Regions from separate parts of the Psychrosphaera sp. 1_MG-2023 genome, predicted to be linked through region 3. Evidence: predicted binding sites of a transcription regulator. Region 3 holds the regulator's gene; each other region holds the start of a gene.
What was found. Region 3 encodes sigma-54, which starts transcription at its own class of promoters, with help from an activator protein. Its sites were predicted from a motif close to GTTGGCACGNNNNTNGNNT; they were not measured.

Region 1: the regulator sigma-54 is predicted to act here: its motif matches at 3,059-3,077, upstream of Q4575_RS12330 (TorF family putative porin).
Region 2: the regulator sigma-54 is predicted to act here: its motif matches at 1,244-1,262, upstream of Q4575_RS13310 (PEP-CTERM sorting domain-containing protein).
Region 4: the regulator sigma-54 is predicted to act here: its motif matches at 2,447-2,465, upstream of flgB (flagellar basal body rod protein FlgB).

Annotation. Positions count from the first base shown of each region.
Region 1 is NZ_JAUORW010000012.1:15,414-22,830, forward strand. It holds gene Q4575_RS12310 (HDOD domain-containing protein) at 1-359, opposite strand, end outside; gene Q4575_RS12315 (aminodeoxychorismate/anthranilate synthase component II) at 439-1,017, opposite strand; gene trpS (tryptophan--tRNA ligase) at 1,080-2,081, opposite strand; gene rpe (ribulose-phosphate 3-epimerase) at 2,269-2,934, opposite strand; gene Q4575_RS12330 (TorF family putative porin) at 3,145-3,762, shown strand; gene Q4575_RS12335 (DUF4404 family protein) at 3,946-4,209, shown strand; gene Q4575_RS12340 (SapC family protein) at 4,589-5,314, shown strand; gene Q4575_RS12345 (inorganic phosphate transporter) at 5,465-6,748, opposite strand; gene Q4575_RS12350 (TIGR00153 family protein) at 6,782-7,417, opposite strand, start outside.
Region 2 is NZ_JAUORW010000013.1:54,845-62,261, reverse strand. It holds gene Q4575_RS13320 (ElyC/SanA/YdcF family protein) at 1-163, shown strand, start outside; gene Q4575_RS13315 (ThiF family adenylyltransferase) at 275-1,132, shown strand; gene Q4575_RS13310 (PEP-CTERM sorting domain-containing protein) at 1,307-2,200, shown strand; gene prsT (XrtA/PEP-CTERM system TPR-repeat protein PrsT) at 2,992-5,643, opposite strand; gene Q4575_RS13300 (GNAT family N-acetyltransferase) at 5,760-6,872, opposite strand; gene Q4575_RS13295 (glycosyltransferase) at 6,939-7,417, shown strand, end outside.
Region 3 is NZ_JAUORW010000019.1:44,047-51,463, forward strand. It holds gene kdsC (3-deoxy-manno-octulosonate-8-phosphatase KdsC) at 1-44, shown strand, start outside; gene lptC (LPS export ABC transporter periplasmic protein LptC) at 44-595, shown strand; gene lptA (lipopolysaccharide transport periplasmic protein LptA) at 595-1,086, shown strand; gene lptB (LPS export ABC transporter ATP-binding protein) at 1,106-1,831, shown strand; gene Q4575_RS16430 (RNA polymerase factor sigma-54) at 1,875-3,365, shown strand; gene hpf (ribosome hibernation promoting factor) at 3,398-3,685, shown strand; gene ptsN (PTS IIA-like nitrogen regulatory protein PtsN) at 3,774-4,223, shown strand; gene rapZ (RNase adapter RapZ) at 4,225-5,085, shown strand; gene Q4575_RS16450 (HPr family phosphocarrier protein) at 5,088-5,360, shown strand; gene mgtE (magnesium transporter) at 5,538-6,893, shown strand; gene Q4575_RS16460 (S1 RNA-binding domain-containing protein) at 6,951-7,417, shown strand, end outside.
Region 4 is NZ_JAUORW010000010.1:97,381-104,797, reverse strand. It holds gene flgE (flagellar hook protein FlgE) at 1-806, opposite strand, end outside; gene Q4575_RS11145 (flagellar hook assembly protein FlgD) at 882-1,565, opposite strand; gene flgC (flagellar basal body rod protein FlgC) at 1,577-1,996, opposite strand; gene flgB (flagellar basal body rod protein FlgB) at 1,999-2,397, opposite strand; gene Q4575_RS11130 (protein-glutamate O-methyltransferase CheR) at 2,562-3,392, opposite strand; gene Q4575_RS11125 (chemotaxis protein CheV) at 3,420-4,349, opposite strand; gene flgA (flagellar basal body P-ring formation chaperone FlgA) at 4,578-5,288, shown strand; gene flgM (flagellar biosynthesis anti-sigma factor FlgM) at 5,370-5,669, shown strand; gene flgN (flagellar export chaperone FlgN) at 5,672-6,112, shown strand.

The DNA of each region.
Region 1 (7,417 bases), on a different contig from region 3:
TGCGTCGCCGTCGTGGCCCTTTTTACGCAGGCGTCTAAAACATCAGGGATATTTGGGTCAATAGTTAATATTTGGGAGAATAAATAGTTCTTATCATTTGAGTATACGTCTAAATATTCGAATAGGGCTTCGTGGAAGTATTCGTTCACATATTCTTTGAATTCTGTTTCAGTGGCTTGTTGTTTCACCTTACGTTCAAGCGCTTTCTCTTCAATGTGCAGTAACTCTCGAGCAGTACCCAATTGTTTTCTGTCGGCATAAACACCCAAACGGGTTAAAGCGATTTTTTCTGACAACATAAGATCAAAAAATCGAGACTGGATAAATGATGTGGTTTTTTCCTGCTGCGATACGCTCATAACTTTACTGCTGCCCTGACTGTTACACTGACTGTTACACTATGATTTAAGGTTGTTTTTTTGCAATTTAGTATTGTAGCTAGAATTTCAAAAAATTGTCTAGAATTAACATACCTTGATGCGTTAACACAGATTCAGGATGAAATTGTACCCCAGCAACGGGATAATCTTTTAACTGCAACGCCATCAATTCATCTTTTACATTATTTTTTTCCAATCCCCAAGCGGTAGGCTGGATAAAGTCCGGTAGCGTATTATGATCAACAATCAGTGAGTGATATCGTGTTACTTGTAATGGATTTTCTGCACGACTAAACAAGCCATTTTCTGAATGCGTAATTAAGCTGGTTTTACCATGCATTACTTTTTTAGCTTTAATGACGTCTGCTCCAAAAGCCTGCGCTATGCTTTGGTGACCTAAGCAAACTCCAAAAATAGGCGTGGTTTGATAAAACTGCTTTATGATCTCAAGTGACAAACCTGCTTCATTCGGAGAGCAGGGACCTGGCGAAATTACTATATGTTCGGGATTTAATGACTTTATTGCAGCGATAGAAAGTTCGTCGTTGCGAACCACTTTTACGTCTTGATCTAGCGATTGAAAATATTGCACTAACGTATACGTAAAAGAGTCGTAGTTATCTATCATTAACAACATAGAGGAATGCTCGCTGAGGAAAATAAGGCGGCGAGGTTAATTGCCTTTGCCGCCTTTAATCTTTATGGACGCGGGATAAAACCGATTGCATCGTAAACTGCTGTGAGTGTTTTCTCAGCTTTAACAGATGCTTTGTCTGCCCCTTTTTTCATTATGTCGTTCAATAAAGTTTGGTCGCCTCGGATTTCTTTAAATCGCGCTTGAATTGGCTCTAACATTGAAACAACTGCGTCGGCGGTATCTTTTTTCAAGTGCCCATACATTTTGTCTTCATATTGAGGTACTAAATCTGCTATTGACTGATTAGTTGCAACGCTTAACAAGGTTAAGAGATTTGAAACGCCAGGTTTCTCAGCGGTGTCAAAATAGATACGGGCTTGCTCGTCAGAATCAGTAACCGATTTTTTGAGCTTTTTCTCAATTTTCTTAGGTTCATCTAGCAACATGATGTAGCCATTTGGGTTGTCATCGGACTTCGACATTTTTTTCGTCGGGTCTTGTAGACTCATTACACGTGCACCAAACTCTGGGATATACGGTTCTGGAACGGTAAATACGTCGCCATAAACATTGTTGAATCGCGTTGCGATATCGCGAGTCAGTTCCAAATGTTGCTTTTGGTCTTCACCTACAGGCACTTTGTCAGCCTGATATAACAAGATGTCAGCTGCTTGTAAAACTGGGTAGCTAAACAAACCAACATTGATATTGTTGTTATGTTTTGACGACTTGTCTTTAAACTGAGTCATGCGATTTAACTCACCCATTTGGGCGTAACAATTTAGTACCCAAGCAAGTTGTGCATGTTCTTTTACATGTGATTGCACAAATAACGAAGAACGATCTGGGTCAATTCCGCAGGCAGCGTACAAGGCAATACCGTCTAAGACACGACTTTTCAGTACGTCTGGTTCTTGGCGAATAGTAATCGCGTGCATATCAACCAGCATAAAATAACAATCATGATCGTTTTGTAACGTACGCCATTGGTTGATTGCGCCGATATAGTTACCTATTGTCATACCGCCCGTTGGCTGGATACCGCTTAAAACTGATTGTGTCATAACTGTCCTGTCAGAGTAAAAGTGTCGAAACTTGCTGGAAGCCGCTATTGTAGCGGCTATTTTTATTGGTGCAATCGACTTAGGCTGATTTTTACAATAATTACCCACTTAGGTAATCGACTATCTTTAAAGTGTAAAGTTGACCGTCAGATTGTCTTTGCAAATTTTGGGCATGGTTAATTTTAAATTAGTTAACCTGCGCTAAAGTCTGTTTAATTGTGGCTGCCCGATCTTCACTTGCAAATATCGCCGAGCCCATGACAAACGTATCTGCCCCTGCATCAAAGATTTGCTTAATGTTGTCTGGCTTAACGCCGCCATCAACAGACAGCCTGATATCTAAATTATGTTCGTCAATCAAACGACGCACCGCACGGATTTTATCTAGTGTTTTTGGAATAAAGCTTTGCCCACCAAATCCTGGATTAACTGACATAATTAGGATGATGTCGAGATCTTCCAATACATCTTTAATCAAATTAATTGGGGTTGCAGGGTTTAATACAAGGCCAACTTTACACCCTAACTCTTTTACAAGGTGAACCGAGCGATGAAGATGTTTTGTTGCCTCTGGATGAAAACTAATATAATCGGCACCTGCAGCGGCAAACGATTTAATCATCTCATCAACAGGTTCAACCATAAGATGCACATCGATTGGGGCTGTAATACCGTAGTCTTTTAACGCTTTACATATCATTGGACCGAATGTCAGGTTTGGGACGTAATGATTGTCCATCACATCAAAATGCACCCATTGGCAACCGGCTGTAAGCACTTCATCAACCTCAGCACCAAGTTTGGCAAAATTGGCTGACAAAATAGATGGGGCAATAACCGCTGAATTTTTCATATATATCTCTTAATAACTGATAAAACCGCCCTTAAATGGTGAATTTGTTCGCACCATAATAGGGATATAATCGCTTTTTTTTAAATGAGTATAAAAAATACTCAATAAAAACAATATGTTAAAAGTTGGCTTGGTAGTTGAATTAACCTAGTAAACCACAAATCAATAATAATTATATTTATAAAATACAAAAATCTAGGGAACTTTCACATGAAAAAAACACTTTTAACAGCATTATTAAGCGCAACAATCCTTGCACCAGTAGCAGCACAGGCTGAATGGTCTGCAAACGCAGGATATGTTTCTCAGTATCACTTCCGTGGTGTACAACAAACAGCATTCGGTTCTGGTAGCGCTGGTATCGATTATGAAAAAGGCAACTTGTCAGCTGGTGTTTGGGCTGCAGACGTTTTTGACGGACTTGAAATTGACCTTTACGGTGCATACGGTCTTGAAACTGAAAGCGGTTTTGCATTAAGTGTTGGTGTTACAACTTACCAATACACTGGTGATTTTGACACGTCTTACAACGAATTAAACTTATCAGCTGGTAAAGGCGCATTAAGCGTTGAATTAACATTTGGTACTCACGAAGACGGTGCTGACGATGGCGACGCAAGCTACACATTCTTAGGTGCTACGTACTCTGCTGATAACGGCGTATACGGAACAGTTGGCGTATTTGGCGGCGATTGGGAAGGTAGTTATGTTGAAGCGGGTTACGGAACAACTGTAGGCGAATTTGACCTAGGTGTTTCTCTTATCGTTTCTGGTTCAGACCTTGATGATAATGAATCATTAGTATTTAGCCTTGGTAAATCTTTCTAATTGTAGATTGACAAACAATAGCTAAATCTTCAAAAGCCGCGTAAAGCGGCTTTTTTGTGCCTACTGATCAGCCAAAAGTAAAACTCAGTTAGTTGTTGATATCTGCGCCAATTGAATTCCTTGCAACTTTGCTATTTTTAACACCTCAACTATATTTGAAGAGTGAGAAAACTGGAGAAAGATATGCAATCAAGACAATTGTTGGATTCGGTCGTTGAATTACATACGGCGTTAGAAACGATGCCAAATGTGGACGATGCATTATTGGAACAGGCGCGAGAATTAGATGCACAAATGCATCAAATGATTAAGTCTAACGAACTTAAAGCCGAAGAGTCGCTTACAGAACAACTGTTGGCAATGGAGACACAGTTTGCTGTTGAGCACCCAACTCTAGAACGGTTGACGAGAGAAATAATCGACCGGTTATCACAAATGGGTATATAAATACCAAAAGTCCTTACAATATTGCCTAACTACGGTGGATTTTCATTCGCCTGTTCGATTATTTCAATCTTTTAGTTGTTTCCCCCTTTTATTTGTGGATATTGTCCACATGTAGTTTACAAACATAAATAGTCGAATTTAAACATCATGGACTTTTCCGGTATTAACAAATCGTCATCTGATTCATTTCATCAGCAAAAGAACATGATTAAACAAGTATTGGCTGGAAAGTCTGTACCTTGTCTCAAATGTAAAAAACCGTTAAAAGTAGAAACGATTGAGACTGGCCTACACCTTTTCTGTGCCGCTGGTTGTACCGATGTTAAATTGGACACATAATAAAGGGTCTTAAAGGCCTCGGAACCCAAGGAGAATAACAATGGCAACTAATTTTCAGCCGTTAAATAAAGAAACGCACAAGAATGTCAAAATCAAAACAATTTCTAATGTTGAAGATCTTGCGGGACAACATGCACTAGGTGTTGTTGTTCAAGAGTTTGCACTTGCTGGTAATCAATACCCGATTGCATTTGTTAAAGATAAAAGCGAAAGTTTCTTTCCGGTCGCCATTTTGGGATTAGAACAAGGTAAAAACTTGTTTGTTAGCGAAGAAAACAAATGGGATGGCATGTACATGCCTGCACGTTACACTCATAAACCATTTAGCGTTATCCCTAACCCAGATGATAAGAATCTATACGGTATTGCAATCGACGTCGACAGCGAAGTTGTGAGCGATTCTGAAGGTGACGCTTTGTTTAACGAAGATGGTTCAGAGTCTGAGTATTTGGACAAACGTAAAGCGTCTTTAATGAGCTACGTAGAGAATGAGCAAATGACAAAAGCGTTTGTTGAACTTCTTGTTAAACACGACCTACTTAGCGCACAGAACATCAGTGTAAAAGTTCAAGGTAAAGAATACGTATTAAACGGTTTAAATATTGTTGATGAAAAGAAACTGAATGCGTTGTCTGATGAAGACTTCTTAGAGATCCGTAACCGTGGTTTCCTTGGACCGATTTTTGCTCATTTAGGCTCTATGCATCAAGTAACCAACCTGATCCAACGCCAAGCTAAAGTATTAGCAGCCGCTGAAGCAGCATAAATACTAAGAGTAAACACGCTTCATATTTAGCGTAAATTTTAGATATAAAAAAGCCGCTTATAAAAAGCGGCTTTTTTTATGTCCGTTTGTTTATGATAATAAAAACAAACGGACGAAATATGCATTCATTTAAAATACATCAAAGGGCTATTAAGCTACCCCAAAGACAGCTTTTAGAATGAAGAACATAACAATCGATATTCCGGCGCCGATTGGTAGGGTAATTACCCACGAAATCACGATGTTACGTACAACACCCATATTTAACGCAGCAATACCACGAGCAAGACCTACACCTAACACGGCCCCTACTAAGGTTTGTGTTGTTGAAATTGGCAAGCCTGTACCTGAAGCGATAATAACGGTTGATGCTGCAGCAAGTTCAGCAGCAAAACCACGACTAGGGGTTAAATGCGTAATGCCATTACCAATTGTCGCAATTACACGATGACCGAAAAGGGCTAAACCTGCAACGATACCAAATCCACCAAGTGGTAATATCCACCAAGCAAGTGCAGCTTTAGCAGCGATTTCACCATCATTTTGTACAATAGACACAACCGCAGCCAAAGGACCAATTGCGTTAGCAACGTCATTCGAACCGTGGGCAAATGCCATACAACATGCGGTAACAACCATCAACACTGCAAATATTTTTTCAACATTGTTGAAATGCATTTCTTTGTCAGCTTTAGGGTCAATCTCAATTTTGCTTATGAAGTACTTACCAATCAATGCAATAGCAATACCGATGATAATCGCATAAACATAAGACTCAGTGGTTGAAATTGAAAACTCGCCTGATTTCATGACATGTTTAAGACCTTTTTTGATCGTGACCAAGGCCATAACAAATCCAGCAAGAAACATATAAAACGGAACGTACTTTTTGGCATTAGCTAAAGGATCTTTAGTATCAAAGATCAGCCGCTGTGCCGACATAAATATAAAGTAGGCTAAGGTTCCGGAGAGGGCGGGGGTTACAATCCAACTGCCGACTATGCCACCAACTTTTGCCCAATTAACGGCATCAACACCAACACCAACAGCCGCAAAACCAACAATGGCTCCGACAATTGAATGGGTCGTTGATACAGGCCAACCTAAGTATGACGCAACAGCTAGCCATATAGCAGCGGCAAATAGTGCCGAAATCATACCAATTACAAGATATTCAGGGTTGGCGATAAAAGGAGTAGAATCGATAATGCCTTTACGAATGGTAGAAGTTACTTCCCCACCTGCTAAATAAGCACCAGCAAATTCAAAGATCATCGCAATTATGATGGCTTGTTTAATTGTTAGCGCTTTAGAGCCAACTGATGTTCCCATTGCATTGGCAACGTCATTTGCCCCAATACCCCAGGCCATGAAAAAACCGACTACTGCCGCAAGAACGATCAGCATTACGCCGTAAGTTGAAATAATGTCCATTGAAATACCTAACTATTTTTTTATTAACATTAATTATCGCGCGAGCATAAGCTCAAGGCGTGAACCAACTCGTTCGGCAACATCTGCCAAATCACCAATCCATTCGAGCATACGATAGGTCACCATGACATCAATCGGGTTTAATTCGTTTTCTAACTTTTTATAAGCCATGCGGATATTGATCTGCATCGTGTCCGTATCATCTTCGATTTTGTCCAATTCAGTGATAATACGAGCAACAAGTTCAACTTCACGTCCTCTGAAACCAGTTTCTAATAACTCGTCAAATTCGTTGATAGCTTTACGTGCTTGTTCGGTAGCATCGACATTACGTTGGATAAATGCTTTAAATTCAGTTTGAATCGACAATGGGATAGTCAACTCACGGCCAAGGAAGCGACCAGAAATATCTTTTGCGCGGTTAGCAATTTTATCTTGTTGGGTAATTAACTCTAACAAGTCTGTACGTTCAACAGGAAGGAATAAACCACGAGGTAAATTCATACGTATTTCACGTTTTAGCACGTCGGCTTGTTTTTCAGCGTGGGAAATTTGAGCGCGGATCTTGGCGGCTTCTTGCCAATCTTCTGCAAAAACAGCGTCAAAAAATGGCAACAATAGTTCAACTGCTTCTTGAACCTGATTGATGTGCTCTTCTAAAGGTTTTAG
Region 2 (7,417 bases), on a different contig from region 3:
TAACAATCTTAGCCCAATATTTTCACCCGCCGAATATGTATCAGGCTATGGTGAATTGTCGTGGCGTTCTTTTGTTCCAAACGCTTCCTCGATATACCAAAGTGAGCGAGCTATATATGAATATCTCGGTTTGTTATGGGTCACAATCAAAAGTGTTGTTTAAACACGATAGATATCTGACTCATTTCAAGCTAAATTAATCAGCAAGTTTTAGGTGCCTCTTTGAAGTCGTTTTATATAGGAGGAGCAAACGTAACTAAATAAGGAATTTTTCATGTTTAACTATAACGATGCATTTTCACGAAATATTGGCTGGATAACAGAAGAAGAACAAGAGGTACTGAGAACAAAACGCGTAGCAATGGCTGGCGCCGGCGGAGTAGGTAGCGAACATACAGTTACGTTAGCAAGGTTAGGTGTCGGGAAATTTAACATTTCCGATTTTGACGAATATGAAGTTCATAATTTTAATCGTCAAGCCGGTGCGTTTATGTCGACGATTAATCGACCTAAATGTGAAGTTATGGCGGAAATAACCAAAGATATAAATCCAGAAGCGGATGTACGTGTTTTTCCAGAAGGCATATTTGAACATAACGTTGATGAATTTTTAGATGGTGTTGATCTTTACGTTGATAGCTTGGACTTCTTTGCACTTTCTGCCAGAAAGCTCGTTTTTAGAAAATGCCAAGAAAAAGGGATCCCAGTGATAACCGCAGCTCCTTTAGGTATGGGAACGGCATTTTTATGCTTTATGCCCGGCGGTATGAGTTACGAAGAGTATTTTAGGTTTGAAGATAAACAGACCGAAGATGAGCAATTGATCCAATTTTTAATTGGATTGTCTCCATCTATGTTGCAGCGCGACTATTTAGTTGTGCCTGAAAAAGCAGACTTCAATGCCAAAAAAGGCCCATCCATTCCGATGGGGGTTAAATTTTGTGGAGCCGTTGCTGGAACCTATGCTTTGAAAATATTGCTGAACCGTGGAGAGCTGGTGTGCGCACCATACGGTTTACATTATGACGGTTATAAAAACAAACTGAAAAAAACCTGGCGTCCAGGCGGGAATCGCAATCCACTGCAAAAAATCATGTTTAGCATTGCTAAAAAATTGGTTTTAGATAAATAAACACAGTTGATTAATGATTGAGCGCTAAACTGAATGTCAGGATCTTTTACAAATGATGTTTTAAAAATCAACGATCTTTTATAAATCACATAAAATACAATGGGTTACAATATTGGCACGCGGTTAGCATAGTAAGGTCATAGTCGCTTTGACAAAACATACAGGAATATAAACATGAACATTAAAAAATCTTTACTAGCACTTACACTAGTTAGTGCATTTGGTGCAAACGCTTCTCCTATCTCAATCGATGTAGGTACTGATTACGATATGGATGGAAACTCTGTTTCTGGCGTTTTCGATAAATTTACATTTGGTACGTTTAACCCAACATCTGCATACTTAGATGCTGACCAAAACGGAACAATCGAACAAGGCAACATGGTATTTGACGCTGCTTTCGGAATCGAAGTTGCTTCATTAAACTATACAACTGACAACGAAGCATATAACACTAACGTGCCTGCTTTTGGTCTTGCAACTTACACACTAGTTGCTGACTACGAATTTTTCGGATTTGCTGGGTTTAACGACCTTAACAGCAATAACGTTCAAGATTCTGGCGAAGCAATTGGTGCACAGTTTGTTGGTGGTTACGTTAACTTGTTCATGAAAGACATTGCTAGTGGTGTATCTACACAAGTATTAGCGTTAGACGTGACTGGTTCTGGTGCTGATCTAGGTGGTACGGGTGTTAACTTTAACATCAAATCTGACATCGCTTCTATTGCTGACGACTTCTTCTACTCAGCGTATAGCGTTGGTGGTTACACAGATTTTCATGACATCATTGCAAACTTACCAGACGTAAATGTTGGTGGTCGTATTACAACTGAAATTACAAATGCGGGTACTACACCACTTTATAATGACAGCTATGTTGCTACTGCTTACCAAACAGCTGTATTAAGTACTTTTGGTATTAACGCAACTGAGGTTGATTTCTTAACTCGTGAAACAACACTAGACTCTGCAAACTTAAGTCTTTTTGTTTCTGAGCCAGCTTCACTAGCTATCTTCGGTTTAGGTTTGTTAGGACTTGCAGGCGCGGCGCGTCGTAAAGCATAATCTAACAAGTTAGATGTTTTTAAAACCGCTCAATATGAGCGGTTTTTTTATGTCTAAAATTTAAGTCCAATAATACGCGCTATAAAGCCCTCATTGATCTTTAATTCTGCTTACTGCTTACTGCTTACTGCTTACTGCTTACTGCTTACTAAACTAAATTAGATCCAGTTCCATATTTATACTAAAAGGTTGCGGAGTTGTTGAGTTGCGGAGTTTTAAGGCACAATCGCATCCAATAAAGTAAATCAGCAATTAGTGATCACAAAAACATGCGACGAATTGTTTGGTGCATTATGACGCACAAATGACTCACTAATGGATTCGTTCCTGCTGTAAAAGCAGTAAAAGCAGTAAAAGCAGTAAAAGCAGTAAAAGCAGTAAAAGCAGTAAAAGCAGTAAAAGCAGTAAAAGCAGTGAATAAAATACCGATAATTGTCATGGCTACCGCAGGAAACATACAAGCAATTACACTGGCAGATTATGTGATGCGCGTTAACGTGTGGCAATTTTTAAACCGGAGTCGACATATAGGCGCAGTTGTACTTTGTCAGGGGGGTCGTTAGTGTACTTAGCCTAATAGTTGCTATTAGCAGTGGAACAAATGAATAATTAAGAATGAGCAGGTTCTGTTTTGGGGGCTAAAAGAGGGTGTGGTTTAACCCGTTGAGTTGGCAAGGCTTATGTTTGTTACAAATTGCACCGTATGTAGGTGCTATGTTTATTATGTAATGGAATGGGACAGCGATGTCCCATTCCATCATAAATGCATTTTGTTATTTACAAAGAGTAAGTTACAAAGCGTTAATTCTATTATAATTTGTTCTTAAGCTTCGTTGATCATCCGTTAACTTATACGCTTTATTAATTAGCGCTTTGGCCTTTTTAATATCCCCCAGTTTTTCGTAGATAATGGCGCCTGTATCCAGCAATTGCGGTAGATTATCGTTAATCTTAAACGCTCGTTCTATCGTAACCTTGGCTTCAGGCAACTGGTCGTTTTGGTACTGCAACCAAGCTAGGTTGTTAAGTGCCACTAGATTTGTCGGGGTTATGCTAAGCATTTTTCCAAAATAAAGCTGTGCTTTTTTATTGTCCGTTGTTAAAAACTCGTTTGCTAACATATAGATATTTGAAATGTCATCAGGTGCCTTTTCTATATGAGACTCAACAAACTTAATGGCCTTTGGTTTTTCACCTTTGCCTACATATGCGGCATAAATATAACGCGCTGATTCAGAGGTTTGTTTTTTATCATAGTATGCCTGTAACAGAGGTAAAGACTGTTTATAATTTTTTCTGTTTAACAAGATTTGCCCCTGCAGATATTGCACAACAAGGTTCTTAGATTCATCTTTAAAATAGCGACGTAACAAGCCTTCCGCTGTATCATTTTGACCATCACGAATTAACAGGTTTACGTGTACAATTTGCAAACCTTTTGAATCTGGGAAATGAATAAGTGCGTTTTCTACAGACGTCAACGCTAAAGCAAATCGTTTTAAACCCTGCTCTGCACTGATCTTTTTTAACCAAGCCAATTCAGCTGTTGGATTAGCTTGGGTCCAACGGCTATAAAGCTTAAGCGCTTCATTGTTTTTGCCAACAACTTGCAAGCTGTCGGCAAGTGCTAGCCAATAAAACTCATTTGTATCTTGAGTTGGTTGAAAGTCATAACTTGTTAAAATTCTGATGACTTGATTTGGTTTCTTTTCGTTTAAATATAACTGGGCAAGTTGTAAACGATGAGGTTCAGATGTCAAATTAACCTTAAATCTGTCTTCCATCAGATCGAGGGCCTCTTTAGTATTACCCTGCTCTCTACCGATAAAATAATACATTTTAAGGGCTGTTAGGTTGTCCGGCTCTTTTTGAAATAATTTGGTTAAGTGCGAATTGGCTTCCTGGTAATTACCTTGCTTCATATTTACATTGGCAAAATACATATGAGAAGGGGTATTTGTCGAATCTATCTTTAAAGCATCTTCAAATGCTTTGGTTGCCAACTCGACTTTGCCTTGTTTTTGATAAACATAACCTGCCAAGTTATAACCATTTATGTCATTTTGTTCCTGCCATGTTTTAGCAAGTTTAAGCGCTTTATCAAATTCATTGGTCGCCATATAGGCCGAGGCCAAAGCAGACTTAGCCACCGACAAGTCAGGTGCGATCTCTAAAGCTTGCTCTAAGTTGACGACACCACTAACATCATCAAGGCTGAGTTTGGCAAGGCCGTGAGTAATTAACGCGCTGGCACTTTTACCATCTATGTTTTCTGTTTTTGCCAATAATGTTTTTGCTGTTTTAAAGTCACCGTCTTTAATTAACTCAAAACTTGCACTAGCAAACATAGATGCGTCAGCATCATCTAGGCCTTCAAGTTCTAACATGGTGGCTGAGGCTTCTAATGTATAACCGAGTTGCAGCTGAGTAATCGCCAGTATTTTTTTGGCTGGGTGAGTCGGCGGCATCTTGTCAGCTATTGAACTTAAGTATTGATATGCTTTTTCATATTGTTTGTTTTGAAAAGAGGTTAGTCCAGCCATGAGTCTATTTGTAGTTGAATCTATACCGTTTTGAATCGCTTTTTCAAAGTGACCCTGGGCGACTTTATATTCCTTGGCGTCAAATTTAATAACACCTTGTAGCTGATTAAGAAAAGCCTGCTCATGGGTGTATTTTAACAAATATTCTGTATGTACTTGTGCAGCAGAAAACTGCTTATCTTTTACTAATGCGTCAGCAATATATAGTCGTATTTGTCTATATTTTGGCATTAATGTTAAGTGGTGTTCGTATGCTTTTGCCGCTTCGCCATACTTTTTAAGGCTTCCTAATACGAGCCCCTTTAGCATAAAAATATCTGAATTATTTGGGAACTGTTGAGACAAAGCCTCTATTATGTTGGCCGATTCCATCAAGTCTTGTTCTGACATTAGATAAGCTGAAGCTAGTTTACCGTAGATGGTTTCTGGAGCTAACGTAACTAAGACTTCGAGGGTTTGCTTGCCAAGTTCTTCATTTTTTAAACGATAGTTAGCCATGGCTTTATGGTACAAAAAGGCACTTTGCAAGTTGATGTCTTGCCATTCCTCTGGACCTTCAATAAATAATGTACTTTCAAAGTCACTTAAAAGGTTGTGCACTTTTAACAGATCTGAATAATGCTTTTCCGTACCTTGGCCTTTGTTTATTACATAGGCTAATTCTTTTTCAGCATTATCTAGCGAACCATCTGCCATATAGAGTTCGGCCAATTGCTTTCTGGCTTCGATATTGCCAGGCACTTCCTTGATTACATTTTTTAACGCAATTATGGCGGATTCACTGTCACCGTTTTGAATATGCTGTTGAGCAAGTTTGAAATACTCTTCAGGGGAGGTACCGCCACAACCTGCTAATGCAATAATTATTGTAGAAACCAGTAGTAATCTTGAGGAGTTCATATTCAATCCAATCCTATTTTTATAGTTGACAAAGTGTCCGTTTAATCATTCAACTTACTATATTATAGTGCGTAAGTTTTGTCCCGCATTGTATTGCAATAACAAATTCGTATTAATCATTGTCTTTGCTTAACGTTTAGAAATTTTCTTTTTAATTTACCTAAGCTGGCTTCAATTTTAAATTTAATCTGTCGTTTTTGTACAGTAATTTGACAGTACGCCTCTGTATTGTTTGATAATTTTCTTTTGTAATCGGCGTCACCGGCTAAGTAGTCGATAAAGGCAATATTCATAGTATGCGCTTGCCTTGCCACTAAGCAATGCAGTGCAAGTCCAATTTTAATTTTGTTGTCAGTAATTGGCTTAATACAGCTTAAATAAAATGCCAGATTACGTTTGTTACGCAGGTAATAATTAACAGCAATAATTTCACCCCCGGAGGATAAAACCGCGATACAGGCGTTGTCTAACTTTTGCCGAATAAAGCGGGAGTGAAAATCCTGAAATGTATCGTTATTAAAGCCACTTGGAGTGGCAGTACCTTCCCATTTGGTTATGTGCCAATGGGAGAGTTGTTCTAACGTATTAAGTATTGCTGCGGGATCGGTAACAAATTCAAAGGTTAAGTCATTATCTTGGTTTAAACGACGAATGGTACGTTCTACATGCTTATATGTAGAGTTTGAAATTTCCTGTGGAAACCGCGAGCTATCTTTTATCGCATTTATAGCGAGTAAATAGCCGACGTCGATATTTTCTTTTACTAATTGATAGTCCGTGTTGTGGGTGGTAATTCCAATGGATGTTTCGTCAAGAGCGACGTTAACAATAAATTCATCAACATCAGGCTGATTCAAAAAAAGGTGTTGCCACATTGCGGACGTAATTTGACGTGAATTTTGGTCACTTACTAAAAAGTTGTTTTTCTCGATCCAAATTTGGTCTAATTTGTCATCACCTGTTCGGTGTAAATACCACTGTTTAGATTTAAAAAGCCCATGCCTTGTGACGTGTTTCTCAACAAATATTCCAATACCAACACACTGGTTGTGGTGTGAAGCAGTAATAACATAACTATCATTTTGGTCTTTTAATAAAGACAACCAGCTGTCGATCCACGGCCAACTCAAAAATATATTGGGAATTGCCGTTTGTGCGACGGTAAACCACATGTTTTTTAGGTCGGAATGTGTAAAATGAGACAGCCGTTTTAATTCGATAAAATACACTACGTATTACCATTTTAAATTTTGTTAAAAAGCTTAGTTTCAAATATACGAGAAAATAAACATTTTATGAAAGCACAAAAGACAGAAATACAAAAGATAGTGCATCTTGTCCCTAGCTTTGGTTGCGGTGGTTTAGAGAAAGTTATTGTCAATCTGGTCAATCATTCCCGTGATTATCCAGTTAAACATGTTTTAATTTCCTTAACCAGCGAATTTGGCCTGATCAAAGCGTTCGATGTGCCAGTTGATGTGTATTGTATTGGAAAAAAACCAGGCAACGATTTATTTAGTCACTATAAGTTACTCCGCCTCTTACGTCGCCTCAAGCCCAAGGCAATGCATACTTATAATTTTGGCACGATAGAATACCATTTGGCTGCCAAGTTAGCGGGTGTACCTACAACCGTTCACTGTGATCATGGTCGTGGAGGAGATGATCCAAAAGGCCTAAACCAGTTTAACAATCGTTTCAGAAAGCTTATTTCGACCTTTATCAATCACTATACCGTTGTGTCATACGATCTATATAATTGGGTCATCAACGA
Region 3 (7,417 bases):
GTGAAGAGTACATTACCGAGAATATCACCGGAGCAAGTCTATAATGTTAGCCCGTGGCGTTGTTGTTATATTGTTTTTGGGGATCGTTGCCGTTTTATGGCAGCCCAATTTCGCGCCACAATCGCAAATGCCTTTTGACTTTGAAGAAGAACTGATCCCGGAATTTACCGCTAAATTGCTGCATCAAGAGTTGTTTGACTCTAATGGTGAACTGCAGCAAGAAGTGTTTTCACAAAAAATGGAGCACTTTTCAGAGTTGTCCCTAACTCATTTTATTTCACCTGAATTTATAATTTACCAAGATAAAAAACCATTTTGGCGACTCTCCGCACAAATTGGCGACATGCAAGAAGGTATATTAACCTTAGATAAAAATGTCATCATGGTACAACTTGGCGAAAAGTCATTGATCCAAACCATAACAACAAATTTTTTAGAAATTAACTTAGACTCTAACTTGGTAACAACAGACAATCCGATTACGATTACGGGTGATAAATTGACAATTGTTGGGCAAGGTTTGGTTGCAAATTTAACTGAAGGCACGGTGACACTAACTCATCATGTGGAAACGCTGATTAAAGGTAACAAGTAATGACATTCAAGCGACACGCGTATATCGCCACAATATTGGTTGCTCTATTTAGTATGGCCGTTTCGGCAAACAGCGAAGATTTGAAAATAAAATCGGACAATCAAGATCTTAATTACAACAACAATACGATGTATTTTAAAGGTAATGTTGTTGTTTCTCAGGGGCCTATATCAATTAAAGCGGATGAGCTATTTGTCGACACCCAGGACGGCACCGGTGAAAAATTAATTGCCAAAGGCAGTCCGGCTTTATTTACTCAAATCGACGAAGAAAACGGTAACTTAACCGCAAAAGCAAACGAGATTGAATACTTTGTTACAACTCAAACCCTTAAATTAAGTGGCGACGCAAAGTTTAAACAAGGTGGCTCTGAAGTACAAAGTGGCTCGATCGAATTTGACCTTGCTAAAAAGCGCGTAAAAGCGGATGGCGATGCCTCAACGGGTGGTCGAGTTACCACTACGATAAAAACAAAAAAGAAAAACGGCTAACGACGGAATTAATAACTCGATGACTAAATTAATCGCAACACATCTCGCCAAGTCGTATAACAAAAGGCAAGTTGTAAAAGACGTCAGTATTTCAGTAAATGCCGGTGAAGTCGTCGGACTACTTGGGCCAAATGGTGCCGGTAAAACGACAACTTTTTATATGATAGTTGGATTGGTTCCTAACGACAAAGGTAGCATTACACTTAATGATATTGACTTAAGTCACGAACCAATGCATGTTCGTGCTCGTCATGGAATAGGCTATTTACCACAGGAATCTTCGATATTTAGAAAACTTACTGTTTCCCAAAATATCATGGCCGTGTTACAAATGAGAAAGGACATCAATGCCAACCAAAAAGCCGATTTGTTAGATGATCTTATTGGTGAATTTCATATAGAACACATTCGCGATAGTTTAGGTATGGCATTGTCAGGTGGTGAGCGTAGGCGAGTAGAAATTGCAAGAGCGCTGGCTGCGGATCCTAAAATTATATTACTTGACGAACCATTTGCTGGGGTCGACCCTATATCAGTAATTGATATTAAAAAGATTATCCAACAACTCGTCGCAAAAGGGATCGGTGTTTTAATTACCGACCATAATGTACGTGAAACGCTTGATGTATGTGAAAAAGCCTATATCGTGAGTCATGGTGAATTAATCGCAGAAGGTACACCAGAAGAAGTCCTTGCTAGCGAAATCGTGAAAAAAGTTTACTTAGGTGACCAGTTCACTTTGTAATTTAGTGTATAACCATTAATTAGTATAATCTGATTGGAATTAGATGAGACCTTCACTTCAATTAAAAATGGGTCAGCAATTAACAATGACCCCACAATTGCAACAAGCCATAAGGTTGTTGCAGTTATCCTCATTAGAACTCCACCAAGAAATTCAAGAAGCCTTGGATAGCAATCCTCTATTGGACGCAGAAGACGAAAGTTTAAATCACGAAAAAAGCGAACAATCGATAGAAGATGTATTGGGTGAAACGGAAGGTCAAAACAAAACGACCGACGACGATACCGACTGGGCGCAGGAAGAAATAAATACCACTGAAGCACTTCAAACCGAAACCATCAGTGAAGAGATGTCTACGGACACAACATGGGATGACTACATGAGCGCCGCCCCTGCGAGCTCTGGCCCAGCATATGAAGGCGAAGACACAGTCTATCAAGGTGAAACCACTGACAATATTCAAGACCACCTCCGCTGGCAGTTAAACCTTTCTACGTTTACCGAACAAGATCTTGCAATCGCGACCGCCATTATTGACGGCGTCGACGAAAAAGGCTTTTTACGCCTCACCGCTGAGGACATCGTAGAAGCCATTGACATCGAAGATGTGGAAATAGAAGAAGTTGAAGCGGTACTTAAACGTATTCAACTATTCGACCCCGTAGGCGTCGCCTGCAGAGGGTTACAAGAATGCTTGTCGGTGCAATTGAAACAATTTTCAAATGACACGCCATGGAAATTTGAGGCCATAGACGTTATCGACAATTACATCGATTTACTGGCCAATCGTGATTACCGGACTTTACTTAGAAAAACCAAGTTAAAAGAACCCGATCTGAAAGATATTCTAGAACTCATCCAACAACTTAATCCAAATCCTGCAAGTGTCGTTATCAAAGATGAAATCGACTACGTCATTCCCGATGTAACGGTCGTTAAGAAAAAAGGTCGTTGGTTAGTAGAGCTAAATCCAAATTCCATGCCTAAACTAAAAATAAACGAACAATATGCATCGTTGTCAAAAACCTCAAAAAATACCAGTGACACGCAATTTGTACGTTCCCATTTACAAGAAGCTAAATGGTTTATCAAAAGTTTAGAAAGTCGTAACGATACGCTGCTAAAAGTATCAAACTGTATCGTGCAGCAACAGCAGGGATTTTTTGAATATGGCCCAGAAGCCATGAAACCAATGGTTTTGAACGATGTCGCAGAAATGGTCGACATGCATGAATCAACAATTTCTCGTGTGACGACTCAAAAATATATGCACACACCTAGAGGAATTTTTGAACTTAAGTACTTCTTTTCGAGTCATGTAAGTACAGAGAACGGTGGTGAATGTTCTTCCACTGCGATTAGAGCTTTAATCAGAAAGTTAGTTGCGGCGGAAAATCAGGCTAAACCTCTCAGTGATAGTAAAATTGCAGAGATCCTGGCTGACCAAGGTATTCAGGTTGCCAGACGGACTATTGCAAAATACCGGGAATCATTAAATATTCCCCCTTCAAACCAACGAAAACGACTGGTGTAAACACCTCTCTATATCAACAGAAGGAATTTTTTATGCAAATTAATTTAACTTGTCGTCATATAGATTTAACAGAGTCATTAAAAGAATACGTAGATAACAAATTTGCTAAATTAGAGCGTCACTTTGACCATATCAATAATGTCCATGTGATTTTAGACGTTGAAAAACTGAGTCAAATAGCTGAAGCAACCTTACATGTAAACGGTGGTGAATTGTTCGCCACTTCTGAACATAACGATATGTATGCCGCGATTGATAGTTTAATAGATAAGCTAGATCGACAGGTAATAAAACATAAAGAGAAATTGACCCGTCACTGATGGGTTTAAACTAAATAAACGTGACGCTAGGGACGGCGTCACAAACAACACCTTTTGGCGTAAGCAAAAGGTAGGCAGTTAACCAAACATGAATTTAAAATTATTACTTCAACCAGATTGCACCAAAGTTATTGCTGATTGTAAAAGCAAGAAAAAAATACTTGAACATATAGCTGAAATTGCGAGTGCGCAGCTGCCAAATTTATCTAGCATAGATATTTTAGAGAGCTTGATGAACAGAGAAAAGTTGGGCAGCACTGGTATAGGTAACGGAATTGCGATACCACATGGCCGAATAAAAAATTCGAGTAAAGCCGTAGCAGTTCTCTTAGTTACCCACAAAGGAGTGAATTACGATGCGATTGATAAACGACCTGTAGATATATTTTTTGCCCTGTTAGTACCAGAAGATCAATGCGACACTCATCTGGCAACATTGGCATCGATAGCAAAAACCTTTGACAACAAAGATGTTTTACGCAAAATTCGTAGAGCAGAAACAGATTTGGATTTATACAACATAATAGAAGCCGCCTAAAATGCATATTTTTATTGTTAGTGGCCGTTCAGGCTCAGGGAAGACCGTCGTACTGCGAGTGTTAGAAGACCTTGGTTATTACTGTGTAGACAACCTACCAGTAAATCTATTGCCAGCTCTATCGCACAGTCTCAGTCAAAATTATGAACAAGTTGCCGTTAGCATTGATGTTCGGAATATTCCAGAATCCGAGCAAGAGCTAGTCGAAAACCTCGATTTTTTACCTAAAAACGTTAATACAACGGTTTTGTATATTGACGCTAAAGACGAGGTTTTGATCCGTCGTTATAGCGAAACTCGTCGCTTGCACCCATTATCAAAAAAAGAGTCTGGCCTACCTGAGGCAATTCAAGAAGAACGCAAGCTCCTTGATTCTATTGCGACTCGTGCCGATTTGTTTATCGACACGTCAGATTTAAACGTTCACCAACTAACCGAAATGGTGCGCGAAAAAATTCTTGGTAAATCGGAAAAAAACCTCGTAATAACGTTTGAATCTTTCGGTTTCAAATATGGTGTACCAAACGATATCGACTTTGTATTTGATGCACGTTTTTTACCAAATCCACATTGGGAACCTGCTCTGCGGCCTTTAACCGGCCTAGATTTACCCGTAATAGAATTTTTAGAAGCCGAGCCATTGGTTAATAAATTTGTATTCCAAATTAATAACTTTATGTCGACGTGGCTGCCACATTTGGAACGAAACAACCGCAGTTATTTAACCATTGCCATTGGCTGTACTGGCGGAAAACATCGCTCGGTTTACATCGCCGAGGCACTTGCAAACTTATATCGCTCACGTGAAAATGACGTTAAAACGCGCCATCGTGAGATAAGTCGTTATTTGAAGAGTGAATAAACATGGAAATTAGTCGTACCGTTACCATAGAAAACAAACTTGGGTTGCACGCCCGTGCGGCCACCAAACTAGCGCAATTAGCTCAGGGATTTGAAGCAACGGTAACTATTCAACAAGCAGACAAAAAAGCCAATGCCGATAGTGTGATGGCATTGTTGATGTTGGCCAGTAACCAAGGTAAAGATGTGACCGTAATCGCGACGGGTAACGAAGCAAAAGTCGCTGTTGACGCTATCTGCGAGCTCATTAGCAATAAATTTGATGAAGACGAATAATTAGTATTTTGATTGTTTTAACTTAAATAAAAACAATCAGTTGCTATTAAAAAATGTCATTTTGAGTTAATATTGGCGGCGAGACCACACTTAGGTTTACGTTTCCTTTATATATTGGGCCAGCGATTGGCAATATATCCTTTATAGAAAGTAACTTCATCACACACTAAGGGTTTTATGGCAGAGCTTTTAGAGCAAGAATACAACATCCCTATCGAAGAACTTAATACTGCACTTAGCGGCGGTATGTTTGTGCACGTTAGAAACATGTTGGATTCGATGCCTACTTCAGATATCGCTCTGTTACTGCATTCCTCACCACCAAAATCTCGAACCGTAATTTGGCAATTAATCGACTCCAGTATCCAAGGTGAAGTTCTCGAAGAACTGTCTGAAGATGTGCGTAACCCTATCTTACGTAGCATGACCCCAGAAAAAGTCGCTGAAGCTGCCGGTAACTTAGACGACGACGACTTTGCCGAAGTTTTACGTGGTATGCCAGATACGATTTATCGTAAAGTATTAAAAAGTATGGACAAGCGAGACCGCAAACGCGCAGAGCGTGTGTTGTCCTACGAAGAAGATACCGCCGGTGCATTGATGAACACCGACACAATAACTGTACGTCCGGACGTAACGGTGGACGTCATTTTGCGGTATCTGAGATTAAAAGGCGCTTTACCTGAAGCCACCGATTATTTGTATGTCGTGGACAAAGACGAAAAATTTATTGGTGAAGTCTCCCTCGCGGCCTTGTTAACCAGCCAACCGGTTAGCCTAATTTCTGAAGTAATGGAAACCGATTTCGAAGTCATTCCTGCAACGATGGAAGAAACGGAAGTCGCGTCTTTGTTTGAACGGTACGACTGGATTTCAGCTCCGGTTATTGACGAAAATGGTTTATTGCTTGGACGTATAACCATCGATGACATCGTCGACGTAATCCGCGAAAATGCCGCGCACTCGATGCTAAGCATGGCGGGTCTCGACGACGAGGCGGATACCTTTGCGCCAATCGTAAAAAGTACCCAACGACGTTCTTTGTGGTTGGGCGTGAACCTGTTTACCGCGTTATTAGCCGCATTTGTCTCCAGCCTGTTTGAATCGACCCTCGACGAATTAGCGTTCCTAGCGGTTTTAAATACCATTGTCCCGAGTATGGGTGGCGTCGCGGGTAGTCAAACACTAACTCTCGTTATTCGCGGGATGGCCGTAGGTCATGTTACACAAGCTAACCAACGATGGTTAATGGGCAAAGAGCTCGCTATCGGTTTCTATAATGGTCTAATTTGGGCTGTGTTGATTGCTGGTGTAGTTGCACTTTGGAAACAAGATTTAATGTTAGGCGCAGTTATTGCTTTTGCAATGATGATGAACCTAATCGCAGCCGGACTTTCTGGCGTATTTATCCCCCTAATGCTAAAACGCATGAACATTGATCCAGCGCTTGCCGGCAGTGTAATATTAACCACAGTTACCGACATAGTCGGCATCTTTACCTTTTTAGGTACAGCCACTTGGTTACTGATCTAACTCAATACGCTATACTCTTGCCGAATACCCTATTTTCTTTATATTGGACTGACTTAAATGATACAACTTGGCCGCTTTAATACGCTCACTGTAGTAAAACATGTTGAATTTGGCGCGTTTCTCGACGGTGGAGAAGCCGGCGAAATATTACTCCCACGTCGTGAAGTTGATGACTCAGTGCAAGTTGACGAAGAGATCAGTGTATTTATTTACCTAGATTCCAAAGACCGACCAATCGCGACATTTAGAAAGCCTAAAATACAAGTTGGCGGATTTGCCTATTTAAAAGTTGTCGACGTTAATCGCGTTGGTGCGTTTTTAGATTGGGGCTTAGAAAAAGATTTGATGGTGCCATTTGCAGAGCAAAATACGCCAATGGAAGTGGGCCAATCATATATCGTCACTATGTATATCGATTCACTCGACTTACGCCCTACCGCGTCTTCTAAAATAGACAAATTTTTAGTTGAAGAAAATAACAAGACATTTAAAACAAACGAACAAGTTGAACTGCTTATTGCGTC
Region 4 (7,417 bases), on a different contig from region 3:
TCAACAGGTAACGTATTGCCGTCTTCATCTGTCACTGTTGCATACATAATCCAAGTATTAGAATTGTTTTGTTGTGCTGCAGGTACAGCCGCTAATCCACCAACAAAACCGTCAGATGCAGAGGTCGCATCTAGTGTCGCGTTCGCGTCTAAAATAGCTGGGGTATTTGCCTTAACATAATAAACAGACGCTATGCGGCTGTTACCAAGTGAATCATAAATAACCGTAGACGTTGATGATGTATAACTAGAAGTGTCTGATGCGTCAAACGCTGTTGGGTCAAGTGCAGTTTCGTTGCTGTCTAAGTTAAATGTCATATCAATAGCAGAGGTTTGCTGAGGCGCACCTGCTGTATCAGGAATTTGTACAGGTCGTGTTGTACTCAAACTAACCGATTTAACAGAACCGTCGTCATTGACAGGGAAGCCCTGCAAATAATTGCCGTTTGAGTTAACAATGTAATTATCTGCATCGAGTTTGAACGCTCCAGAACGCGAATACGTTATGTCGCGACTCAATAAGTCATTGGTTAATGCAAAAAAACCACCACCAGATACAGCCATATCTAGGGAGTTTGAAGTAAACAATAGGCTACCTTGAGTAAACTGTTGTGCTACGTCATTGATTAACACACCTTCGCCGTTTGCAGTTCGCGAGTTTGAGAAGATGGAGGAAGAAAAGACGTCGGCAAATTCTGCTCGAGACTCTTTAAATCCATAAGTGTTTACGTTCGCAATGTTGTTCGCGGTTACATCTAGGTCTTTTTGAGCTGCTTTTAAGCCACTCAATGCAATATTAAAAGACATAGGATTCTCCTATTGTTACTTTCTGAACTGCGATATGCAGCTCTTAAAAGAAAATGTATCGTTTAAATTAGTTAACTAGTCGCCTACTGCCAAAATGTCTGACAATCTGATTGCGCCTAATCCTTGTATATTCAATTCAAGTCCCGTGCCATTTTGTCCTAAAGTGACCGAACTTACGTTGCCATAGCTTAAAACAGAGAAGCTTTCTGATTCAGTCGCCCCATTTGGCAAACCTGTAACTTTGACTTCGTATGGTCCAGGAGGCCATGGATTGCCGTCCAGATCTTTACCATCCCATTCAAAGTCCATTAAACCAGATTGTTGACTACCATAAGGAATGATAACGGAACCACCCGTAGAGCTAGTAATTTCTACCAATACGTTCTGAGTTGAACTGCCTAAAGGCACCTGTCCTTTAAAGCCTGTGCCATCTGAATAGGCCATCGGACTATTCAACAACACGTTTCGGCCAACTAAAGAAGACGCTTCTAGTGCTTGGTTCGATGTCATCGATGCTGTCAAAGAATCCATTTTGTCACCTAGACCAGTGATCCCATCAGCCATTGTGAATTGCGTCATCTGAGAAATCATGTCTTCATTAGATGTTGGATTTAGCGGGTCCTGCATTGATAGCTGTGTGGTAAGCAAGGTATAGAAGTCTTCTTGACCCATCTGGCCATTCACTTCGTTAGTTACAATGCTTTCTTCCTGCCAACGTAAATCTTCTGTTAACGAATTTGATATAGTGTTATCTATCATGGTGTATTACCTTAACGTTGACCCATTTGTAATGTTTTACTCAACATTTGCTTTGCTGCATCAGCAACTTGCACATTTGTCTCATAAGAGCGTGATGCTGAGATCATGTTTGCCATTTCTTCAACAACGTTGACATTAGGTTTGTAAATATAACCATCGCTATCTGCCATTGGATGACTTGGGTTATGTTCAATGTTTAGCGGAGCGTCACTTTCAACAATGCCGAGCACATTAACGCCTGGAGACTGTGTTTGAGCACCAAGTGCTTTATCCATTTCTGCGGCAAAAACTGGATGCCTTGCGCGGTAAGTTTCACCGACACTACTCGACACCGTATTGGCGTTAGCAATATTACTTGCTGTTGTGTTCAATCGTACTGATTGAGCGCTCATACCAGTGCCTGAGACACCAAATACATTATATAAACTCATTGTTATTGCCCTCCACTAAGGGCTGACTTCAACCCTTTAATTTTGCCATTTAAGAATTGCAAACTTGCTTGGTACTCGATGGAATTTTGCATAAACAAATTACGTTCAACCTGAACGTCGACACTGTTGCCGTCGCCGGTATCAGGTTGGTTTGGGATGCGGAATTTTTCATGCGAATTAGCGTTGATAGACAAGTCAAAATGTTTGTCATGTGTTTTCGACATAGTATGACTTTGCTTCTTTTGTGCATTTTGCAATGCGTCCGCAAAATCAACATCTTTTGCTTTATAGCCTGGCGTATCGGCGTTAGCGATATTGCTAGACAATATCTCTGCACGCTCTGACCTCGCTAACAAAGCATATTGATGTATACCAAATGCTTTATCTAAACTAATAGCCATATTCGCTCCCAATCGTCACTTTGTATTCTTAAATCTGTGTTGAAAAGAAATGCAAAATAAAGGCCAAGAAAAAATGACACTTAATAATTAGGGAGGGAAAAACAATTAAAACGTTGAAAATTAAGGATTAATTAAAAGTAAATGAAGACTAGCCTTATAAAAGGCTAGCTTTTTTTGCGGTAAACGATACCTGGGTTACAACGAACCATTTCAAATTTGTCGCTTAATCCGGACATGGATTCAGAAGCGCCAAGAACCAAATAACCGTTAGGATTCAATTGCGCTGCAAACTTATTGATAATTTGAGACTTAATCTCTGGGGAAAAATAAATAAGCACATTGCGGCAAAAGATGACATCAAACTTACCTAACAACTGGTAACTGTCGAGTAAATTTAAATGTCTAAAATTAACGAGGCGGCGAATATCAGCCCTGACCTGCATCATGCCATTGCCGCTGTCTGCAAAATATTTACTGCGGCGTTCTTGAGACAAACCACGAGACAGCGCCAAGTTGTCATATTCCGCATTTTTACAGATATCTAACATCGTATTAGAAATATCCGTTCCTAGAACCGAAAACATACTTTTGCTCGAAACCGACGGCGATGTACGATATTCATCAATAGTCATACCAATGGAATATGGTTCTTGACCTGACGAACTGGCCGCAGACCAAATTTTGATCGGACGCCCTTTATCAAGCTCTGGCAATAAATTATTTTTTAACAGTTCATAAGGATAGGTATCACGAAACCATAAGGTTTCGTTTGTTGTCATCGCATCAACAACCGCAGCTCGTAATTGACGTTCTGTCGGTTTTAGCGTTTTGCTGACAAGCTCCGCCAAGGTGCCAATTTGGAACCTTGTCATGAGGGGCGAAAGGCGACTCTTCACCAAATACAATTTGCTATCGCCTAGTACAATGCCACATTGTTGCTCTAGAAACTGACAAAATACGCGGTAGTCTGAATCACCTAGAGTATTACTATTCAAAACTGATTTCTCATTCAAATGCCATTGTTAGTCTGTATGTAGCCATTTTTGAACCGCTCCAGCGAGTTCATCAGGGTTAAATTTCGCAATAAAATCATCAGCCCCGACTTTTTCAACCATTGCATGGTTAAAAACACCGCTCAATGAGGTATGAAGTATAACATGTAAATCGGCAAGCTTAGGCCGAGATTTAACTTCGGCTGTTAAGGTATAACCATCCATTTCTGGCATTTCTACGTCAGAGATCAGTAGGCCAATTTTTTCAGTGACAGAATGTTCACAGCTCGCGGCGACTTCAACCAAATAATCGAGGGCTTCTTTACCGTTTTTCTTCGCTTCAATGGGTAACCCTAACCCCTCTAAAGCCCGTTTCACCTGATTTCTCGCAACAGACGAGTCATCAGTAATTAGGATAATACGGTCTCCCAAATCACTTTGCATCTCAGTGTCGGTGACAATACCGTCTGAAACGATTGTGCTTGAAGGCGCTATTTCTTCTAATATTTTTTCCACATCCAAAATTTCGATCAATTCATTGTCGATTTCAGTCACGGCCGTTAAATAGTTAAAGCGACCCGACCCTTTTGGTGGGGGCATAACAGAACCCCAGTTTAAGTTTACAATTCGTTCAACAGAATCCACCAAAAATCCCTGAATGGTCCGATTGTATTCAGTGATAATAATAAAACAGTCTTCCAATTTTTTAATTGGACGCCCACCTGTTGCTAAACTCATATCAATAACAGAGATGGTCTGCCCTCGAATATGAGCAATTCCTTTCACATAGCTATTTAATCTTGGCATCACAGTTAATGGTGGGCATTGCAGAACTTCACGCACTTTAAAAACATTAATGCCATAACGTTGACGACCATTTAACTTGAAAAGTAAAAGTTCCAGCCGGTTTTGACCAACTAATTGGGTTCTCTGATTAACCGAGTCAAGAATACCCGCCATATAACTTCTCCAATAAACTAGGAACGAAAATTGCTTACTCTGTAATGAACAACGTAATAAACAATGATAAATAGATGTTTTTAAGCCTTTAAATATAACTTTAGTCTTGTTTTAGCTTAATACCAACATCAAAACAAATGAAAAAACGCCAGCAATTTGACGGTTTGTCGAATGAAATCAAACTGGCTCGTTAACTATATGATAAAGCATAGTAAAAAGGCGATGAATATGTTGAAAAATTTCCCAAAAGTTTACGTATTAACCATAATCTTTTTATTCACCACATTGGGTGTATCGGCGTCCACGTCAAATTCTTTAATTCAAAAACAACTTATTGACGGTGTAACTCGTTATGTAAATCAAACGGTTAACCCAGACGACAGTGAACATATTAAGGTTAAAACGATACCATTGGACAATCGAATTAGGGTTAATCAATGCCAAGTTCCACTTGAGTATGAAATGATGAATCGTCGTAAGTTCACCAGACAATTTCCAGTTAAGGTCAGCTGCAACGCAACAGGTGCGTATTGGAAAATGTTTGTCCAGGTCCGCGTGACAGAATATATTGAAGCGCTAGTAACAACAAAAAGTGTTGGTAAAGGCGAACTCATAACCGAAGACCATATTACCCTTAGCCTTATAGAAAAAAGAAATGTTGATACCGGCAATGCGATTTCGACCGAAGCACTAATCGGTGGCCGAGCGATCCGTAACTTACATCGAGGCTTTCAAATCGGTGCTAATGATGTTTGTCTGGTTTGTAAAGGTGATAGCATATCGATTGTGGCACAGTCATCTAACATGATGATTAAAACGAATGGTACCGCCATTGAGAGTGGTGCATTTGGTGAGTCAATTAAGGTTAAAAACAATTCTTCAGACCGTATTGTTAAAGGCACGGTTGGAGAATTAAGACAAGTGTACGTAAATTTATAAAATAGTGTTAAAGTTTACCTATTGGCAGCCGATAGCAATGATGAGTAAATATTTTTGGTGGGTATAGTCATGGTAAACGATGTGAAAAATAGTGGATTACAAGGTAACAACACTTTGTACCACGCAAAAAAACAACACTTAGAAGAAGTTAAACACGATTCCGTAAAGCACACGACTACGTCGCGAGGTGCTGAGAAGGACTCTGTCGCGCTTACGCCGCAGGCAAAACAATTGAAAGAATTACAAAAAAAGATTTCGGACGGCGATGGTTTCGACCGGAAAAAAGTTGAAGAAATTAAAAAGGCAATTACCGAAGGTGCATATAGTATCAATTACGAACGCTTAGCGTCGAAATTGGCCGCTTTCGAATTTGATTTATAACTATGGCAGAACAACCAGAAATAATTACTCATTTGAAAAATGTTTTACTGCAACAACGACTAAATCTTCAGTCGATGATGGAGATATTGGCATCTGAATTAGAAGCTGTGAAAAAACGCGACGGTGACCAATTGTCGCGCGTAGCTACAGAAAAAGAAAAGCTGCTGAATGCTATTTCTGAAATTGACAATCAATGCAACACAGAGCAATTTAAGCCATATATTACTGGTAACGACGAATTGTCTGCATTAAGAGATGAAATTGTAGAAGCATTTGAAGTTTGCCAACAAAAAAATGAAGTTGTGTATTTAACTGCAACACAAACTCAAGTCGCCATCGACGAAGTCAAGCGCCTATTAATTGGCGGAAGCCGAAACTCAACATACGACTCGTATGGCCAGAAAAAGACTGGCGGCAGTTTAGGTAAAGGAATCAAAGCCTAAGCCTTTCAGCTGCTATATCCTCGGCCAGTAATATGGCCAAATTCAATACCATCAGTTTCATATCCCTTTATTCTGTTAACCAAAACGCACGCGCCTTTACGGTACCTGTTTGGATTGATGTTTTTTGTGTTGAACTTATGAGCTAATTTAAGGACCAGTGGAGGACCAGTGGGGTCAGAGTCGCTGATATTTAAAACTTCCTCAGTACTCGGTTGGAGATCCCTAATATCGCTTAGGCTCTTTTAGGATGACGTTTTACTTTCTGAAATTATGAGCCAATTGAAGGCGGATTATGAACTTCCTCTGCACTTGGTTGGAAACCTGTGGGGTCAAAGTTGCTGATATTTATAATTTCCTCTGCATTCGGTTGGAGATCCCTAATATCGCTGAGGCTCTTTTGGGATGACGGTATTTCTGGTAGTTGGAATGACGTTTTCTGTTTTGTTCTGAAGGTGGTTTTTCTTTAAAACAAGGTGTTGTTACACATAAAGTTCAGGCAACATTTCCCTTCGTCTAAATCCCCCTTAGTTGAGATTTATATCTCGAAGTGAACGGCAGGGACGCCGTTGCAAGGAATGTGCATAGGGATGTGCGTACATTCCGTCTTCGACGATAATATAAATCTTAAATAAGGATTAGGGATTTGGCCGAAAGCGGTCTTTTTGCCTACTTTTTGGGCTGTTGCAAAAAGTATGGTCGACGCAGTCGAAATGGCCGCCCGCAGGGCAAAGAAAAGCGAATTATGAAATTCCTCTGCATTCGGTTGGAGCTCCCAAATATCGCTTAGGCTGACTCATATTACAAGCTTTGGGGATGACGTTTTTTGTTCTGATTACTTGAGCCAATTAAAAGCGGATTATGAACTTCCTCTGCACTTGGTTGGAGATCCCTAATATCGCTTAGGCTGACTCATATTACAAGCTTTGGGGATGACGTTTTTCGTTCTGATTACTTGAGCCAATTGAAGGCGGATTATGAACTTCCTCTGCATTCGGTTGGAGATCCCAAATATCGCTTAGGCTCTTTTAGGATGACGTTTTTCGGTTTGGTTCGGATGACGGTTTTTCTGTTTGGTTCGGATGACGGTTTTCTCAATAACTAGTTATCACACCTAAAGTTCAGGCTGCATATTACTTCGTCTAAATCCCCCTTAGTTGAGATTTATATCTCGAAGTGAACGGCGGGGACGCCGTTGCAAGGAATGTGTTCACTTAAAGGACGAAGGGAATTCGTCAGTACATGGATGTACGTCAGACGAACTAGGGATGTACGTACATTCCGTCTTCGACGATAATATAAATCTTA